Regions from separate parts of the Pseudodesulfovibrio sp. lm2024 genome, predicted to be linked through region 2. Evidence: riboswitches for the same ligand, from Rfam matches in the RefSeq annotation. Region 2 holds a riboswitch; the other holds the start of a gene.
The links. Region 2 has a riboswitch for cobalamin ahead of ACR42D_RS13770 (ribonucleoside triphosphate reductase). Riboswitches for the same ligand answer to the same signal wherever they lie in the genome.

Region 1: linked by a shared signal. The riboswitch ahead of ACR42D_RS06055 (sirohydrochlorin cobaltochelatase) and the one ahead of ACR42D_RS13770 (ribonucleoside triphosphate reductase) in region 2 are both predicted to bind cobalamin.

What each region holds. Positions count from the first base shown of each region.
Region 1 covers NZ_CP195092.1:1,335,700-1,341,500, forward strand. The annotation lists gene cobI (precorrin-2 C(20)-methyltransferase) at 1-20, opposite strand, end outside; gene ACR42D_RS06040 (ABC transporter substrate-binding protein) at 90-983, opposite strand; gene ACR42D_RS06045 (ABC transporter ATP-binding protein) at 986-1,765, opposite strand; gene ACR42D_RS06050 (FecCD family ABC transporter permease) at 1,758-2,795, opposite strand; gene ACR42D_RS06055 (sirohydrochlorin cobaltochelatase) at 2,800-3,774, opposite strand; cobalamin riboswitch at 3,897-4,073, opposite strand; gene ACR42D_RS06060 (chemotaxis protein CheA) at 4,087-5,760, opposite strand; gene ACR42D_RS06065 (Hpt domain-containing protein) at 5,770-5,801, opposite strand, start outside.
Region 2 covers NZ_CP195092.1:2,914,323-2,920,123, reverse strand. The annotation lists gene ACR42D_RS13780 (ABC transporter substrate-binding protein) at 1-158, opposite strand, end outside; gene ACR42D_RS13775 (hypothetical protein) at 374-598, opposite strand; gene ACR42D_RS13770 (ribonucleoside triphosphate reductase) at 616-2,706, opposite strand; cobalamin riboswitch at 2,875-3,049, opposite strand; gene ACR42D_RS13765 (methylenetetrahydrofolate reductase) at 3,115-3,987, opposite strand; gene metE (5-methyltetrahydropteroyltriglutamate--homocysteine S-methyltransferase) at 4,047-5,801, opposite strand, start outside.

The sequences.
Region 1 (5,801 bases), 1.6 Mb from region 2:
AGAGTGCCTTTCTTGGTCACGTTGTCTATCCGTTCTGTTTTTGTCGGTAGCCGACTGTGTCTGTTTTGCGCTGGCCCGTCAACTCGGGGCTAGGGGTGCAGGAGCTGGTATACGGTGTCGATGCCTTCGAGCAGGCGCAGGGTGGGGCGCGAGACCAGGTGCTCGTCCACCAGAAAGACGTTGCGGGTCAGGACGGCCTTGATGCGCGAGGCGGCCGGGCTGCCCACGATGTCCTTGACGGAGACGTCGTTCATGGTTCCGCGCTGGGCAAGGTAGACGTCGATCCGGCCGCCCTTGTTCAGCAGCCGCTCCAGGCCGTAGTCCGCGATGTTGGTCCCGTGGCGGGGCCGGGCGTCGGCGGCCACGTTGATGCCGCCCGCCTTTTCCAGCACGAACAGGGGCATGGAGCCGGGCGAGAAGGTGGCGGATTTGCGGTGGATGGATTCGAAGAACACGCCGGGCAGTTCCTCCTCGGGGATGGTGCCCAGCCGGTCCTCGGCGCGGCGCACGCCGTCGCGGAAGTCCTCGATCATGTATTCGGCCTTGGCCTGGCGGCCGGTCAGGGCCCCCAGGGTGCGCCAGTAGCCGAACATGGCCTCAATGGAGTCGGGCTGGAGCGAGACCACGGTGACGCCGTGGCGGGCGAGCGCGTTCCACAGCCCGGCGTAGGCGCGCATGTGCATGGGCCGGATCAGGATCAGGTCGGGCTTGGCGGCCAGGAACTTCTCCACCCCGTCGCGGGCGTTGAAGGCGGGCTTGCCCAGGGCGGCGGCCGGGTAGTCCTCGTCGGTGGACACGCCGATGATCTGCTCGTCCAGGCCGAGGGAAAAGAGGTTTTCGGTGTGCGCGCCGTACAGGGAGATGATCCGGGTGAACGGTTTGTCGAAGGAGACGGTCCGGCCCGAGTCGTCGGTGATGGTCCGGGCCTGGGCCGTGGAGCAGAGGAACAGGATGAAGGCGAGGGTGAAGAAGAGGCGTTTCAAGATCAGTTTCCTTGGATATAGACGATGTGCGGTCCGTATTCGGTTTCCAGAACGGCGGCGCGCACGCCGAAGACCGCGTGGATGTTTTCGGGAGTGAGCGTGCGGGAAACGTTGCCATAGGCGTGAACGGCCCCTTTGTCCAGCATGACCAGGTTGTCGCAGTACCGGGCGGCCAGGTTCAGGTCGTGGAGCACGGCCACCACGGTGCGGCCCGCTTCGGCCAGCCGGACGAGCTCCTCCATGGTCGCCATGGCGTGGCGGATGTCCATGGCCGAGGTGGGCTCGTCCAGGAGCAGGGCCGGGGTGTCCTGGGCCAGACCGCGCGCCACGGCGGTGCGCTGGCGCTCGCCCCCGGACAGGTCGGCCACGGCGCGGTGGCGCAGGCCTGTGAGGTCCATGGCGGCCAGGGCCTGTTCCACGCGCTTTATGTCGCGCGGGCCGGGACGGCTGAACCGGGGGATGTGCGGGTGCCGCCCCATGAGCACGGTCTCGGCCACGGTGAACGGGAAGCGCAGGGGCTGGTCCTGGGAGACCAGGGCGCAGAGCCCGGCCAGCCGGGCCGGGGGGCAGGCGGACACGTCCTCGCCGTTGAGGCGCGCCGCGCCCGAGGTGGGCGCGAGCAGTCCGGCCAGCAGGCCGAGCAGGGTGGACTTGCCGCTGCCGTTGGGACCGATGATCCCGTGGACCATGCCCGGGGCGAACCCCAGGTCCAGGCCGCGAAGCACCGGCGCGTCGCCGTAGGCGAAGCCGAGGTCCTGCAGGGTGAAGGTGGCGCTATCCACGGGCCAGCCTCCGGGAGCGGCTGAAGATCCAGCAGAAGACCGGGCCGCCGATGAGCGCGGTGAGCACGCCGATGGGCACCTCGTGGGGCAGCAGGGCGCGGGTCACGGTGTCGGCCAGCAGGAGCAGGATGGCCCCGCCCAGGCCCGAGGCGGGCAGCAGCCAGCGGTTGTCCGGGCCCACGACCATGCGCATCAGATGCGGCACGATCAGCCCGACAAAGCCAATGACTCCGCTCACGGACACGCAGACCGCGCTGACCAGGGAAGCGGTCACCAGCAGGATCAGGCGCACCCGGCCGGTGTCCACGCCCAGGCTGCGGGCCGAGCGGGTGCCCAGGCTCATGATGTTCAGGTCGCGTCCGTAGTAGAGGCAGATCGCGAAGGCCGCGATGGATGCCGAGCCGGCCAAGGCCGCGTCGTTCAAGGTGCGGCCCACGAAGCTGCCCATGAGCCAGAAGACGATGACCGAGACCCGCTCGTCGGCCAGGTACTTGATGAAGCTGATGCCCGCCGAGAGGATGGCCGAGACGATGACCCCTGAAAGGATGAGCGAGGCCGGGGACAGCTCGCCGTCCCGCCCGGCCAGGGAGATGACCGCGAAGAGGGTCAGGGCCGCGCCCGCGAAGGCCAGGACCGGCAGGGTGGCCGGGCCGAAAAAGGAGAGGCCCAGGAGCAGGGCCAGGGCCGCGCCGAAGGCCGCGCCCGAGGACACGCCTAGGGTGAACGGGTCGGCCAGGGGGTTGAGCAGCAGTCCCTGGAAGACCGCGCCCGCCACGGCCAAGCCGAAGCCCACGGCCGCGCAGGTCAGGATACGCGGTAGGCGGACGTCCAGAAGGATGCCCGCCGTGGTGGTGTCCAGCGAATCCGCCGCCCCCCGGAGCCCGTTCAGCAGCCCGCGCAGGACCTCGCCCGGCGGGATGGGGATGACCCCCAGGCCGCAGGCGGCCAGGGCCAGCCCGGCAAGCGCTGCCGCGAGCAGGGCCACGGTCAGGCCGTTGCGAAGGGGGGTACGGGAGGCGGCGGTCGTCATGAACCTATTCCGCGCCCTGCTTTTGGGCCATGGCGTCCTTGACGTGGTCCACATAGATGTCGGCCCAGGCGTCCATCATGCCCAGGCCGTTCAAGTCGGGGGTGACCTTGTATCCGGCCTTGGTCAGCATGACCTTCCACGAGTCGTCCTCATCGCCCGCCATGTCGTTGGTGGCATGGTCGCCGGCCACGATCATGAACGGCTTGAGCAGGATGTTCTTCTTGCCCGCGCCCTTGAGCTGCGCGGCCATGTCGTCGAACCCGGGAAAGCCTTCCACGCAGCCGATGTAGATGGGGTAGTCGTATTCGTCCTGCAGCACCTTCTGGAATTCGGAATAGATGCCGGTGGAGAAGTAGTCGTTGCCATGCCCCATGTAAACCAGGGCGGCGTTCATCTTGCGGGCGTGTTCCACATCGGCCTTGAGGGCCTTGGCGGCCTTGGCCAGGTCCTCGGTGTAGGGATGGTCCTCACCGGGCATGCCCAGGGCCGGACGGCCCAGAGCCAGGCGGACAAAGGGCGCGTGGCGGGGCTTCAGGGTGCGGATGGATTTCAGGGAGCCGACCAGGGTGATCAGGTCGTGGAACTCCTCGCCCGCGAAGACGTGCAGGGACTGCACGGTGATGTCGCGGTAGCCGTCGTTCTGGAGGTCCGCGATGGTGGCCAGGGGGTGCTTGACGTACAGGACCTCCTCCGGGATGTCGGCGTGCGCCGTCTTCCAGGCCGCGTCGTCCTGGCGCTTCTGCCAGATGCGGCGGATGATGTTCGAGGTGAAGGCCAGGCGCACGGGCACGCCGGGATTGGCCGCCTCCACCTTGGTCTTGATGTTCAGGATGGATTTGACCGCTTCGGGGTAGGAAGTGCCGAAGGCGGCCAGGACGATGGCCGGTCTGGCCGGGCCCTCGTCGTGGTGCCCGGCCTGGGCCGGTACGGCCATGAGCAGGACGAGCAGGAGGAAGATGGAGTTTCTGAACAGGTTCATCGATGTTCTCCGAAAGGGGCGGGTCCGGGAAATGAATAACCCCTTCCTCTTCGAATTCAGAGGAAGGGGTCCGTATTATCCCTTCGATACCTCGGCGGCAAGCCCACGTACCACCGTGGCAAGTCCATTGCGCGCATCAGGCAGGTCTTCCGGCTGGTCCCTCCCGCTGCCGCCTTCCCAGGGAGACCCCAGTGGCATGAATGGCAGCGGTTCGGCAGGACGTCACGGCGGCGGGTCCGCTCCCGATTCGCACGGGATTCCCTATTGAGTCCGAGGACACCTGAAGATTGAGGATTATGCTCCGGGCGGCGGTTATGTCAAGGACGAGTCGGCGGCCTTGGCGATGCGATCCTGGAATTGCTGGATCATCTCCTCGGCGTCGATGACCAGGGCGTCGGATTCGCCCATCATGCCGTAGCCCAGGATGGGGATCTGGAAGATTTCATGCACCGGCACGGTGAAGCCGGTGATGACCACCTGCTGCTGGCGGAGGACTTCATCCACCAGGATGGCGCCCTTGTAGTCGCCCACCCGGACCACGATGGCCTGGGCCATCTCGATGTCGTCGATCTCCGGGGTCAGTTCCAGGAGGTCGGCCAGGCGGAGCAGGGAATGGACCTCGCCGCGCACGTCCACGGTCTCGCGGCCGTCGGGCAGCTGGACCACGTCGTTGTGCCGGGGCATGTAGATCTCGACCACGTCGCGGCTGGGCATGATGAAGGTATCGCCGCCCACCTTGCAGACCAGGGCGTCCACGATGCCTTCGTTGGCCGAGCGGTCCAGGGGGATGACGATGGTGAAGGCCGCGCCCTTGCCGAGCGTGCTCTTGATGGACACCTCGCCGTCCAGGGCGACTTTGATGGCGTTGACCACCGCGTCCATGCCCACGCCGCGCCCGGACACGTCGGTGATCTTCTCGGCCGTGGAAAAGCCGCTCTGGAGGACGAACTGGAGGATTTCCTCGGTCTCGTATTCCTTGTCCGGGTCGGCCAGCCCCTTTTCCAGCGCCTTGGCCAGGATGCGGTCCGGGTCCAGGCCGCGCCCGTCGTCGCCGACCTGGATGAAGGCGCTGTCGCCCTTGCGCCAGGCGGACAGGGTCACGGTGCCGGTCTCGGACTTGCCCGCGGCCTTGCGCCCCTCGGGGTCTTCCAGGCCGTGGTCCACGGCGTTGCGCAGCAGGTGGACCAGGGGCTCGTTCAGGGATTCCACGATGGTCTTGTCCAGGGCCAGGTCGTCGCCCTTGACCTCGAAGTCGAGCTTCTTGCCGATCTTCTGGGACAGGCTCTTGACCAGCCGGTGCATGGGCATGAAAATCTGCTTGAGCGGCACCAGGCGGATGGCGTTGACCTCCTGCTGGAGCCGGGTGATGACGTTGTCCAGCTCGCGCAGGCTGGAGGCCATCTGGGTCATGCTGGTGGCCCCGCCCTGGGCGATGACCGCGTAGGTGACCATGAGCTTGCCCACCAGTTCGATGACCCGGTCGAGCCGGTCGGTGGCCACGCGGATGGAGGAGATGGCCGCGGGCGCACCCTTGGCGTCGGCCTTGGATTCGGCCTTGGGCTCGGGCTTGGCGTCGGCCTTGGATTCGGCGGGCGCGTCCTCTTCCTCGGGCGCGTCGGCCTCGGCAGTGGGCGGTTCCGAGAACGCCTTGGCCGCGTCCTCCTCGGATTCCTCTACTGCCGGGGCGGACGGCGAGCGCTTGATCTTGGCCAGAGCGTCGGCGCTGCCCTCAAGCAGGCCGCCCAGGGCGAAAAAGAACTTCTTCTGGGCCTCGCAGATGCCGAGCAGGGAGGTGATGATGTCGCTGCTGACGGGCGTGATGCCGTCCTTGAGCATGTCCAGCAGGGCGATGACCCCGGCCGAGGAGAGTTGCATGCACGACAGGCCGAGTGCGTCCACCACCGCTTCGACCCCCTGGCCGGTGGCGTCCACTTCGAGGATTTGCTGTTCGATGTCCTCGATGCACTGGATGATGCTGTCTTGCATGGCTTCCCCTTATTGCGCGGTGAAATAGGTTTCCCTGTCGG
Region 2 (5,801 bases):
AGGGTGGGATCGTATCCGTCGTCCGGCTCGCCCTTGACCGCCAGGGTGAGCGTATCCTTGGCCAGGACCGGGGTCGCGGCCAGGGTGCACAGGACCAGCAGGCCTGCCAATGCGGCCAGGACCAGCCTGCCCGCACGGCATTGGATGAAAACGTGCATGAACTCCTCACTTTGAGTACTTGTTTCGGAAAAGATTGCGTTAAATAACACCATTATGAAAAACGTGTCAATTGACACATATGAAAATGAAAAAAGATAGCTCGACTTTCAAGGATGCGCACTGTGCGGGGGAGTTGGAGGGGGAGTTCATGAAAAAGGCCCGGCCTGCATGGTGCAGGCCGGGCCTTGGTTGTCTTGTCGCGCCGGGGCCGGGGTCAGTCGGACTGGTCCGATGCCAGGTCGCTGATCGCCTTGAGGGTCTTGCCCCGGTCCTGGGCCAGCTTCTTCCACTTCTTCTTTTCCTTCTTCAGGGCCTCGACGGTGTGCAGGAGGTCCTGCACGGTGCGCGCCGGGTAGCCGTGCGTGGCGCGGCTGCCCCTGCGCAGTTCCTCGTCGTTGTGCTGCCGGATGGAAGCGAGCTGGTTGGCGTCGAGTATCATCACGTTCCCGTATCAGGTCAGGCGGCGGGCTCGCAAGCGGGTTCGCAGGCCGACGAGCAGAAGCTCAGCTGCGAGTATTCGACGCGTTCCCTGTACTCTTCCTGCTTGCCCTTGTTCCAGCGGCCCACCGGGCGGTAGTAGCCGACCACGCGGGTGTAGACCTCGGTCTCCTTGTCGCAGGTCGGGCAGTTGAAGTGCTCGCCGTAGATGTAGCCGTGGTCCTCGCAGACCGAGAAGGTCGGCGTGACCGAGATGTACGGGATCTTGGTCTTGCTCATGGCCTTGAGCAGGAAGTTCTTCACGCTCTCCTCGTCCGGGGCGGCCTCGCCCAGGAAGGTGTGGAAGACCGTGCCGCCGTTGTACAGCGTCTGCAGGTCGTTCTGGTGCTCAAGGGCGAAGAAGACGTCCGAACTGATGCCCACGGGCAGCAGAGTGGAGTTGGTGTAGTACGGGGTCTCGTCGCCCGAGGTGTGAATGTCCGCGTACAGCTCCTTGTCGATCTTGGCCAGCCGGTAGCAGGTGCCTTCGCCGGGCGTGGCCTCGAGGTTGTACAGGTTTCCGGTATCCTCCTGGAACTGGACCACGAGCCTGCGCAGGAGATTGAGCACCCGCTGCATGAGCCGGGAGCCGGACGGGGTGTCGAGCCCCTTGTGCAGCAGGTTCATGCACGCCTCGTGGCCGCCGATGAGGCCGATGGTCGAGAAGTGGCCCTTGAACCCGTTCTTGAGGTAGCGCCGGGAGAACGGGAACATGCCCGCGTCCAGGTTCTTCTGGACCACCTTGCGCTTGAACTCCAGGGACTCCGAGGCCAGCCGGGCGTACTCGGTGACCAGGTCCATGAAGTCCTCTTCGTTGTGGGCCAGGTAGGCCAGCTTGGGCAGGTTCAGGGTGACCACGCCGATGGATCCGGTCAGGTCCCCCGCGCCGAACAGGCCGCCGGTCTTTTTGCGGATCTCGCGCAGGTCCATCTGCAGACGGCAGCACATGGAGCGCACGTCCTCGGGGTTGAGGTCCGAGTTGATGAAGTTCTGGAAGTAGGGCGCGCCGTACTTGGCGGTCATCTTGAGCAGCAGCTTGCCTTCCTCGGATTCCCAGGGGAAGTCCTTGGTCACGTTGTACGTGGGGATGGGGAAGGAGAAGATGCGCCCGTCCGCGTCGCCTTCGAGCATGACCTCCAGGAAGGCCCGGTTGAACATGGCCATTTCCTCGGCGTACTCGCCGTAGGTGGAGTCCTGAAGCTCACCGCCGATGATGACCGCCTCCTTGGCGATGTGCGCGGGCGGCACGAAGTCCAGGGTGAAGTTGGTGAACGGCGACTGCCCGCCCCAGCGCGAGGTGGCGTTGAGGTTGTGCAGCAGCTTCTGGATCTGCTGCTTGACGTCGTGGTAGCTCAGCCCGTCGTTGCGGATGAACGGGGCCAGGTAGGTGTCCACGTTGTTGAAGGCCTGGGCGCCTGCCCATTCGTTCTGCAGGGTGCCGAGAAAGTTGACCATCTGGCCGCAGGCCGCGTCAAAGTGCTTGGCCGGGGTGGACGAGCAGCGGTCGCGCAGGTTGAATCCTTCGAGCAGCAGGTCGCGCAGGGACCAGCCGGAGCAGTATCCCGCCAGGCCGAAGGACAGGTCGTGGATGTGGAAGTAGCCGTGGGTGTGGGCCAGGCGGACCTCCTCGGGGTACTTCTCGAGCATGTACCGGGCCTGGACCGAACCGGCCATGTGCAGGATCAGCCCTTGGAAGGAATGGGTCATGTTCGAGTTCTCGTTGACCCGCCAGTCCACGTTGTTCAGGTAGCCGTCCGTGACCTTGGCGATGTCCAGGAACGCCTCGTCCTGGGAGCGCAGCTCGCGCCTTTTTTCGCGGTAGATGATGTACCGCTCGGCCACCTTGTACAGGCGGGCCTCCATGAGGACTTCCTGGACCATATCCTGGACCTGCTCCTGTTCGGGGATGTCCACGTCCTTGAGTTTCTTGGCCACCTTGCCGGCCAGCCGGTCGGCCAGCAGCGGGTCCTTGATGCCGCTGCCCTTGAGGGCCTTGAAGATGGCGGTGCCGATCCGCTTGGTGGACCAGGTTTCGATGCAACCGTCTCGTTTGAGGATTTTGCTGGGCATGTAAGTCTCTTGCAGGCAACGCGGAGGACGGCGCACGGTCAAAGTGCGGCCGCGGTGAAACTGCCTGCGCTGTCGCCGATGTACGGTGTCGCGGCGGAACCGCGAACCCGGCGACGGTTATCGGGTGGGCTTCATTCTTGTCCGCATGCGGGTTCCGCGATCCGCATCCGGCAGGAAACGCTTCAGGTAGGTCTTCTGGCTCTCCCCGTCCGGCCCGCCTTCCCGCCTCGCGGCAGTGGCATGTGGGCCGGACCTTCAAGGGGATTACAGCGGCGGGACCGCTCCGGCTTCGCACCGGATTCCCTGTTATGGCCCTGGGGCCACCTGAAGGACATCTAGAACTTCTCGAGAGTAGCCAAAGGCGGGGTGAAGCGCAAGGGCCGAATTCACCCAACCGGCTCTGCCGGGTCAGCTGCCCAGTTCCGGCACCTCGGACAGGATGTCCAGGCAGACATCGGCATTGTTCAGGGAATACAAATGGATACCGGGCGCGCCGAGGTCCAGCAGCTCGCGCACCTGGCGTCGCGCGATCTCGATTCCCTTGCGCCGTACCGCCTCGTCGCCGCCTTGCCTGTCGGCCTCCTGGAGCTCCAGGTAGAGCTTGAGCGGGATATTCGCCCCACACAGGGACAGGATGCGGTTTAAGGACGCCATGCTCAGGACCGGGAGGATGCCCGGCAGCACGGGATCGGTCACGCCTCGTGACTCCAATCGGCGGACCAGGTCGCGGTAGCGGCGCACGTCGAAGAATAGCTGGGTCACGGCGAAGTCCGAGCCCGCGTTGAATTTGTGGCAGGTCCAGCGCAGGTCGTCGTCGATGGACGGGGACTCGGGGTGGGCGTCCGGGTAGCAGGCCGTGGCCACGCCCATCTCGGGCCAGTCCGCCTTGACGAACTCCACCAGGTCCGAGGCGTGCCGGAAGTCCTTCCAGGTATCCTCCTCGTTGCCCGGCATGTCGCCGCGCAGGGCCAGGACGTCGTGGATGCCTGCGTCCCGGAGCCGGTTGACGTACTCGGCAATGGACCGCTTTTCGGCCCCCACGCAGGTCAGGTGGGACATGACCGTCAACCCGAACCGTTTGTGCATCTCGGCGGCGATGTCCAGCGTGTTGTCACGGAACGACCCTCCGGCCCCGTAGGTCACGGAGGCGAAGACGGGGTCGAGTTCGGCCAGCCGTTCCACCTGGCCGAAGAAGCGGGGCCACTGCTCCCGCTCCTTGGGCGGGAAGAATTCGAGGGAGAGGAAGGGGGATTTGTCCTTGATGCGGTCGATGATCTTCATGGGGTATCCTTGTGAGGGGCGGGCGGGAAGCCTTCTTCCCGCCCGGTCTGGAGTGGTGGTTAGCGTTGTTCCTCGCGCAGCCTGCGGGCGGCCCGGACCATGTTGTCCAGCGAGGCCAGGGTCTCGGGCCAGGCGCGGGTCTTCAGCCCGCAGTCCGGGTTGACCCAGAGCCTGCGGGCCGGGACGACCGCCAGGGCCTTTTGCAGCAGGGAGTGGATTTCGTCCGCTGACGGCACGCGCGGGCTGTGGATGTCGTACACGCCCGGGCCTATGTCCGCCGGGTATTCGTCGGCGTCGAAGGCGTCGAGCAACTCCATCTTGCTGCGGCTGGCCTCGATGCTGATTACGTCGGCGTCCATCCTGGCGATGGCCGAGAGGATGGCGTTGAATTCGCTGTAGCACATGTGCGAGTGGATCTGGGTCTCGTCCCGGACGCCCCCGGCCGTCAGCCGGAAGCAGTCCACGGCCCAGCGCAGGTAGTCGGCCTGCTCGGCCCTGCGGATGGGCATGCCCTCGCGCAGGGCGGCCTCGTCGATCTGGATGGCCTTGATGCCCGCCGCCTCCAGGTCCAGGACCTCGTCGCGCATGGCCAGGGCGATCTGGCGGCAGACCTCGTCGCGTCCCATGTCGTTGCGCACGAAGCTCCAGCACAAAATGGTCACCGGGCCGGTGAGCATGCCCTTCATGGGCTTGTCGGTCAGGGACTGGGCGTATACGGCCCAGTCCACGGTCATGGGCGTCGGGCGGGACACGTCGCCGTAGATGACCGGCGGCTTGACGCAGCGGCTGCCGTAGCTCTGCACCCAGCCGTTCCGGGTGAAGCAGAATCCCTTGAGCTGCTGGCCGAAGTACTCGACCATGTCGTTGCGCTCGGGCTCGCCGTGGACCAGCACGTCCAGCCCCAGCGTCTCCTGCCGGGCGACCACCTCGGCGATTTCGGCCCGCATGGCCTTCACGTACTCCGCCTCCGAGATTTCGCCCTTGCGGAAGCGCAGCCGGGTGCGGCGGATTTCGGCGGTCTGCGGGTAGGAGCCGATGGTCGTGGTCGGGAACAGGGGAAGGTTCAGCCGCTCGCGCTGCGCCTCGGCGCGCACGGCCAGGGGCGAGGCGCGGTCGTACATCTCGGGTGTGATTGCCAGTACCCGTTCGCGGATCGCCTTGTCCGCCACGTCCCGGTGGGCCCCACGGGCCAGCAGGGCGTCCTTGTTGTCCTTGAACAGTTCGGGCGCGCCCTTGCCTTGGGCCGCTTGTTTCAGGGCCGCTATCTCGGCGCACTTCTGGACGGCGAAGGCCATCCAGCGCCTTATTTCAGGATCGAGGCCGGTTTCGGCCGCGGCGTCCACCGGGCAGTGAAGCAGGGAGCAGCTCGATCCGATCATCAGCCGCTCCGGTTTGACCTGCTGGCGGGCCGCATTGACCTTGCGCAGGGCGGTCTCCAGTTCGGTCTTCCAGATGTTCCGGCCGTCCACCAGCCCCAGAGACAGGGTCATGTTCGGGGGCAGCTTGCCCAGCAGCTCCGGCAGCTGGCCCGGCGCGCGGACCAGGTCCGCGTGCAGGCCGTCAACGGGCAGGGCCAGGGTCGTGTCCAGGTTGTCGCCCAAGGCGCCGAAATAGGTGGCCAGGAGCAGGCGCGAGCTGATCGCCGCTTCGCGGATGCGCGCGTAGGCAGTGGCAAAGGCCGCCCTGGCCTTGTCGGAAAGGTCCGTGCACAGGACGGGTTCGTCCAGCTGGATCCAGGCGCACAGCCCGTCCAGTTCGCGGATGACCGCGCAGTAGGCGTCCACCAGGGAGTCCAGGTGCGCCCAGCGGTCGCA